DNA from 3 places in the Lysinibacillus sp. ACHW1.5 genome. Region 1 is predicted to be linked to each of the others. Evidence: riboswitches for the same ligand, from Rfam matches in the RefSeq annotation. Region 1 holds a riboswitch; each other region holds the start of a gene.
The links. A riboswitch is a leader RNA that binds a small molecule or an ion and turns the genes downstream of it on or off. The one in region 1 is predicted to bind cobalamin.

Region 1 (2,269 bases):
GAATCGTTTATATATTGCCATTATGAAAAAGGAAACGGCAGAGCAAGCTGTTCACTATGCTAGTGAGGCAATTGAATTACATGGAGGTAATGGCTATATAGAAGACTTTGTAACGCCTCGCTTATTAAGAGATGCGCAAGTATTGACGGTGTGGGAGGGGACGGCTAATATTTTGGCCTTGGAACTCATTCGTTTAGTAGATAAGTTTCATGCCCATGAACTGTTTGTACAGGAGATGGAGGAACGATTAGACAAATTAGCTAACAGTTCATTAGTACAAATTGTTAAAGAACAATTGGCGAATATGTCTGTGAAACTCCAAATTTTTAGCGCTTTAGACGAAGCAACGAAAACTTTTGAAGCAAAAGGTGTGGCGGAAAAAATGGCGCACCTTTATGAAAGTGTCATAGCGGTTGAGTGGGCACATAAATTTGGTGGGAAATATGAAAAACTAGCGGACATTTATTTAGAGCAGACATGGTCATTAAGAGAAATGGGTGCACAAATGAAAACAGTTCAATACTTTTCTGAAATTGTATAATGGCCGGGGAGTCGTCTTGAATGGAGGCGACTTCTTTCATTTTCATGTATAATGAAATCAACTGAATATTATAAAGGTTCTTTACTTAAGTAAAGTGAAAAGGGAAATCGGTGTAATTCCGATGCGGTCCCGCCACTGTAAGTGTGAGTTTTTTCAAATGATGCCACTGAAGATTTCGGGAAGGCTTGAAAAATCGCAAGTAGCACTAGCCAGGAGACCTGCCTTTATAACGACATGACAACCTACGAGGATAGGGTGGTGGATTTTGTATCAGTTTTTTTGGTGCGATTTTGCCCCCTCATCGATCAAAGATGAGGGGTTTTATTTTGATGTAGAATAAAGCGAAATGTCGCACGGATCAACGAAGGAGGATTCACATGAAGAAATTTTGGAAAATAGGATTATCAGCATTTTTAGCAGTAGGCTTGCTAGCTGCTTGTGGGCAGGAAGCAAAAGATAACAAGCCATCTAACGAGCAGCAAACACAGCAAGAAACAGCCCAGGTGGATGAAGCAACATTCCCAATGACGATAACAGATGCCCTTGGTAAGGACATTACACTTGAAGCACCTCCTGAGAAAATTATTTCACTTATTCCGAGTAATACGGAAATCCTTTTTGGACTAGGTTTAAATGATGAAATAGTTGGTGTTACGGACAACGACGATTATCCGCCAGAGGCAGCTGAGAAGGATAAGGTTGGCGGTATGGAATACGATATTGAAAAAATTATTGCTTTAAAACCAGATATCGTTTTTTCACACGAATCTAGCATGTCTCTTTCAGAAGAGGCTATTGCACAGCTTGAATCAGCAGGTTTGAAAGTATTTGTTGTAAAAAATGCACAAGACTTTAATGAAACATATACAACAATTGAGCAACTGGGACGTGCTACAGGGAAATTACCAGAGGCAGAAAAAATTGTCGCGAATATGAAGGCAAAAGTAGAAGAAGTTTTGTCTAAAGTCAAGGATGTTGAACCCAAAAAAGTGTTAGTTGAAGCATCAGATGAGCCAGATATTTATACAGCTGGCAATGGTACATTTATGAACGCGATGCTTGAAATGATTAATGCAGAGAATGTAGCTGTAGATGGCGATAATTGGTATAAAATTGATGCAGAACAAATTATCGCAAAAAATCCAGATGTCATCGTGGTGACATATCATTATGTACCAGATATTTTAACGAAAATACCAAAACGTGCGGGCTTTGATACGATTAATGCCGTAAAAAATAATGCGATTGTGCAGGTAGATGAAAGTACGACAAGTCGTCAAGGGCCACGTTTAGCTGAAGGTCTAGAAGAATTAGCAAAAGCAATCTATCCTGAGGTATTTAAGTGAAAAACATAGCACTAGCCTATACATTAACATGTACGCTTCTTCTTATTAGCATCTGGTGTGGCGTAGCGATAGGCTCGGTTCATATTCCATTAGAAGTATTGTGGAATAAGGCGGTTGATGAAACAGCCGCCAATATCTTTTGGAAAATTCGTTTGCCTCGCGTGTTATTAGCGGGACTAGTAGGCGCATCTCTAGCTATTGCTGGAGCAGCTTTCCAAGGTTTATTAAAAAATCCATTAGCAGATCCATATACACTAGGGGTTTCATCAGGGGCTTCTGTTGGTGCTGTTTTAACGATCTTTTTTAGTATTTCTATACCTGTTGTCGGTTTGTATGCGCTGCCAACCTTTAGTATGATTGGTGCTATCATTACGATGGTAGT
Region 2 (2,269 bases), 2.2 Mb from region 1:
GACCAACAATAGCCATAGAAAAGGCATTAGCCCCTAAAGTTGTAATTCCTCCATGAGCTAATAATAAAGATTGAAATAATAAAACGATTGTTCCAATTACACTCATTGCTAGAGGGCCAAAAAGTACTGTCCCAAGTCCTACACCAGTTGGGTGAGAGCAACTACCTGTAACTGAAGGGATTTTTAGGGCGGATAGCACAAAGGCAAAGGCTCCTGAAAGCCCCAAAAGCATTTTTGTTTCAGGATTTTCATCAATGGTTTTTCGAATAGAACGCAATCCTAGAATGATAAATGGGATAGAGATCACCCACCAAAAAATAGCCCATTCGATTGGTAAAAAACCTTCCATGATATGCATGGCAAAGGCACGTTTTGGCACGATTAAAAAGGCCAGTAAAAAATAACTAAGTTTCCACCATGATAATGTCAAAAAGCTTTCCTCCTAACTAATTAATAGATTTTTAGAATATTGCGTGCGTAATTAAAAAAAGCACTTCTCCTTAGGTGGAAAAGTGCATAGCTAAAAAAGCAAATAACAGTCTCATCTGCTAAGCCGCACACCTATCCTCGTAGGTTGAAACGATCACTTATTTTTCGGCAGGTCTCCTGGCTCTAGTTCAATGCTTTATAGGTCTTCCCATCCGTTGGACAGTGACATATTCTATAAAGCTCCCTATTACAGTGGCGGGACCGCGCCGGACTCAAACCGGCTTCCCTTTTAAGCAAAATGACAAGCACTTTGCACCGAAAAACATTCAAATTGTGAGATTTCACGACAAAGTGTAACATGAATTTCCATAAATATGCTATACCTTTTATGAAATTTTTTAAATTAAAGGTCAACGGTGAATATTCTGATAAAATTTTGTGTGCAAATTATATGATTGTATAAATTTCATACCTAGTTCCATTCAAAATTGATAAATTTGTCATAAATTTTTAAAGAAATATTGAAATTTTAAAATAATAAGATATGATAAAGACAGTTTTCTATTTAAAATTCTACTAAAAATTTCATATAAAACGTCAATAAGTGCTCGAATAGCTCGAGATAATAGGGAAATTGGTGAAAATCCAATACAGCCCCCGCTACTGTAATAGCTGATGAAATCGCAAAGCCACTGGTGCAAACTTGGGAAGGTGCGACAGTAAAATGAAGCTTAAGTCAGGAAACCTGCTTATTTGATTGTGCATGCAAACTTTTCGGAGGGAGAAGTTGAAGCGAAAGCGGGTACCTGTATTTCATTCTATTCGTTTTTATTTGGCTTCTACAAAACCTTTACTCTTCGTTATAGAGTAAAGGTTTTTCTTTTTCCAAAAAGCAAATGAGGGGAGACAGAAGATGACAACTTGGAATTTAGAGGGGATGAAAACACATCTCTTTATTTGCAATGGCAGTAGCTGCATGAAAAAGGATGGGGAGGAAATTACCTTAGCCATTCGAGATGAGATACAGCGGCAAGCACTCGATCAGGAAATACATACGACAAGAACGCGCTGTAATGGACGCTGCAAGGATGCTTGTGTGGTAATCGCTTATCCTCAAGGAAACTGGTATCGTGTGCCATCAACAGAGCATGCTAGAACACTAGTACAAGATTTACATCATGAATCCTTATACAACGAACATGTCTTTACACTTCGTGAAGGTACATTACAGCGTACTGCTCAAACAACTGCCATTAAAGGGATCGAAAAGGTGAAAGAGGGGTAACAACATGGCGCAAAAAGGAAAAATTTTCGTAGTAGGCTTTGGACCTGGAGATTTTAAGCATATTACGACACGTGCAGTAGAGGCTTTACAACAAAGTGATATGATTATAGGCTATAAAACCTATGTAGAGCTGATTCAAGATTTAGTAAGTGCAAAATCGATTGTTAGTACAGGCATGACAGAAGAAGTGTCGCGTGCACAGGAAGCCGTTCGTCAAGCCGAAGCAGGGAGCATCGTCTCAGTAATTTCGAGTGGTGATGCAGGCGTCTATGGCATGGCAGGATTAGTCTATGAGGTGTTAATTGAGCTAGGCTGGACAGAAGCTACAGGAATTGAAGTAGAAATTGTTCCTGGGATTTCTGCGATTAATTCATGCGCTAGCATACTTGGTGCACCTATTATGCATGATGCTTGTACAATCAGTTTGAGTGACCATCTAACACCATGGAATTTAATTGCAAAGCGTGTCGAGGCAGCTGCAATGGCGGACTTTGTCATTGCTTTATACAATCCTAAAAGTGGACGTCGAACAAGACAAATTGTCGAGGCTCAACG
Region 3 (2,269 bases), 1.1 Mb from region 1:
TGAAAAATTCTCTGGCGCACTTGCCCAAAGCTTATAGGCAAAAAACATCCAATTTGTTCCTATCAAATAATTTATAGCCGTTGCTACCAAAGCAGCTACGATAAAACTTTTCTTTGTCCCGCTTCGTTCTACGATCAATCCTGCAACAAATGCAGCTAATATAAATGTAATAATAAACCCAAAGGTAGGGCTTAAAATTTGGCCAATTCCACCACCGAAACGAGCAAAGACAGGGGCTCCTGCCAATCCTACGCACATATAAATTGTGCAGGCGAGCGCACCTTTTCTACTACCAAGAATAAGCCCTGCTAAAATTGCAAAGAAGGTTTGAAGCGTAATGGGTACACCACCAACTACCATAAAAGGTGCAAAGGAAGTGATATTAGCACCCACCATCATTAGCGTTGAAAATAACCCAATGTAGGTAATGTCAACAGTTCTTAACTTATGGTGACTATGTTGTGTAACAGTTGCCATGAATTTCACCTCGCTTTATAAGTTATTACTGCTAGTGTAAAAAACGAATGTATTTGTGTCAACCTTATTGTTTATTTAAGTTAACTCAATTGCTGAATTAAATTGAAGTAGACTATCTATCTATAAAAATGTATGATAGAACCGTCACCATTTTATAACTTCAAATACTATTGGTGTGACATTTTTAAATGTCACTTAAAAGGGAAGTCGGTGGAAGTCCGACGCTGTCCCGCAACTGTAACGAGGAATCCTATAATATGATTTGCCACTGTTTAAGAATGGGAAGGCAATTATAGGATAGTGAATCGAAGCCAGGAGACCTGCCATTTAGTAATACCTGTAATGCCCACGAGGATGCAAGCAATACGGACAATAGCTGGATATTTTTCTGACTTTGTTTAATCTAGGGTATTTCTATGCGCATTTTCGCATGGGATACCTTTTTTTATTGCTTCATTCATCAATATATTCAGTAGGAGTTTAAAACAGATGAATAAAAAATTTATGTTATTTTCCTTCGTACTTTTCATGGTATTAATTGTTTCAATGACCTTTGCTGTAATGGTTGGCTCAGTTTCAGTTACACCGCTATATGTATGGAAAGTTATTCTTTCTAAAATTCCTTTTATACAAAATTCGATCGAGCAAGATTGGAGTCGCTCTCAGGAAATCATCATCTGGCAAATAAGAGCACCTCGTGTTTTGCTAGCAGCGATAGTAGGAGCGGGGTTAGCTATTGCAGGGGCAGCCATTCAGGCACTAGTACGTAATTCTATTGCAGACCCGTATATTCTAGGGATTTCTTCAGGGGCAGCTGTCGGCGCTACTTCTGTGATTATTTTAGGAGCCTTTTCATTTTTAGGTATTTACGCTCTTTCAGTATCCGCATTCCTTGGTTCATTACTTGCCATTGCACTTGTCTTTTTCTTATCACGTGTTGGGGGACGTGTCTCTATTTTCCGCTTGCTATTGGCAGGCATGGCTGTGTCCTTTATCTTAACGGCTATCTCTAACTTTATTTTAATGATGTCAAAGCAAGAAGGGGCCTTAAAGGCTGTTATGTTTTGGATGCTAGGTAGTTTAGCTGGAGCCAAATGGAATAATATTGTGATTCCAGCTTTCGTATTCTTTATTGTATTTGGGCTACTGTGGCTACACTATCGCAATTTAAATTTATTATTACTAGGAGAAGAGGCGGCAGTGACATTAGGCGTTAATCTTCAGCAATTCCGTATTCAGTTAATACTACTAGTATCTCTATTAACAGGTGTGCTTGTCGCAGTTAGTGGTTCTATAGGATTTGTGGGATTAATTATTCCCCATATTGTGCGTTTAATTGTGGGCTCAAACTATAAATACGTAATACCTATCAGTGCTTTAATAGGTGGAATATTCTTAGTGTGGGCAGATGCCTTTGCTCGAATTATTATTGCTCCTCAGGAAATGCCAATTGGTATTATTACAGCTTTTTGTGGAGGACCATTTTTCATTTGGCTTCTCCGTCGTAACAACTATTCTTTCGGTGAAGGAGATTAACTTCCATGACATTAGAAGCGAAACAAATATCATTCTCCATTTACGATCAGCGTATACTGCATGATGTAAGCATTCAAATAAAAGAAAAGCAATTTGTTGGATTAATTGGTCCTAATGGGAGCGGAAAATCAACATTGTTAAAAAATATGTATCGTCTCCTAAAACCTGAAAGTGGATCGGTAGTATTAAATGAGCAAGATATATTAAAGCAATCAAGTAAAGCAATTGCGAAAAATTTGGCTGTTGTAAGCCAAGA

Region 2: another riboswitch for cobalamin. It lies ahead of L6W14_RS13575 ((2Fe-2S) ferredoxin domain-containing protein); the one in region 1 lies ahead of L6W14_RS02500 (ABC transporter substrate-binding protein).
Region 3: another riboswitch for cobalamin. It lies ahead of L6W14_RS20215 (FecCD family ABC transporter permease); the one in region 1 lies ahead of L6W14_RS02500 (ABC transporter substrate-binding protein).

Annotation. Positions count from the first base shown of each region.
Region 1 covers NZ_CP091777.1:531,516-533,784, forward strand. Annotated here, with positions in the region: gene L6W14_RS02495 (acyl-CoA dehydrogenase family protein) at 1-541, shown strand, start outside; cobalamin riboswitch at 599-782, shown strand; gene L6W14_RS02500 (ABC transporter substrate-binding protein) at 919-1,887, shown strand; gene L6W14_RS02505 (FecCD family ABC transporter permease) at 1,884-2,269, shown strand, end outside.
Region 2 covers NZ_CP091777.1:2,713,392-2,715,660, reverse strand. Annotated here, with positions in the region: gene L6W14_RS13580 (energy-coupling factor ABC transporter permease) at 1-430, opposite strand, end outside; cobalamin riboswitch at 579-764, opposite strand; cobalamin riboswitch at 1,015-1,197, shown strand; gene L6W14_RS13575 ((2Fe-2S) ferredoxin domain-containing protein) at 1,343-1,714, shown strand; gene cobJ (precorrin-3B C(17)-methyltransferase) at 1,719-2,269, shown strand, end outside.
Region 3 covers NZ_CP091777.1:4,024,364-4,026,632, reverse strand. Annotated here, with positions in the region: gene L6W14_RS20220 (biotin transporter BioY) at 1-477, opposite strand, end outside; cobalamin riboswitch at 632-820, shown strand; gene L6W14_RS20215 (FecCD family ABC transporter permease) at 967-2,013, shown strand; gene L6W14_RS20210 (heme ABC transporter ATP-binding protein) at 2,019-2,269, shown strand, end outside.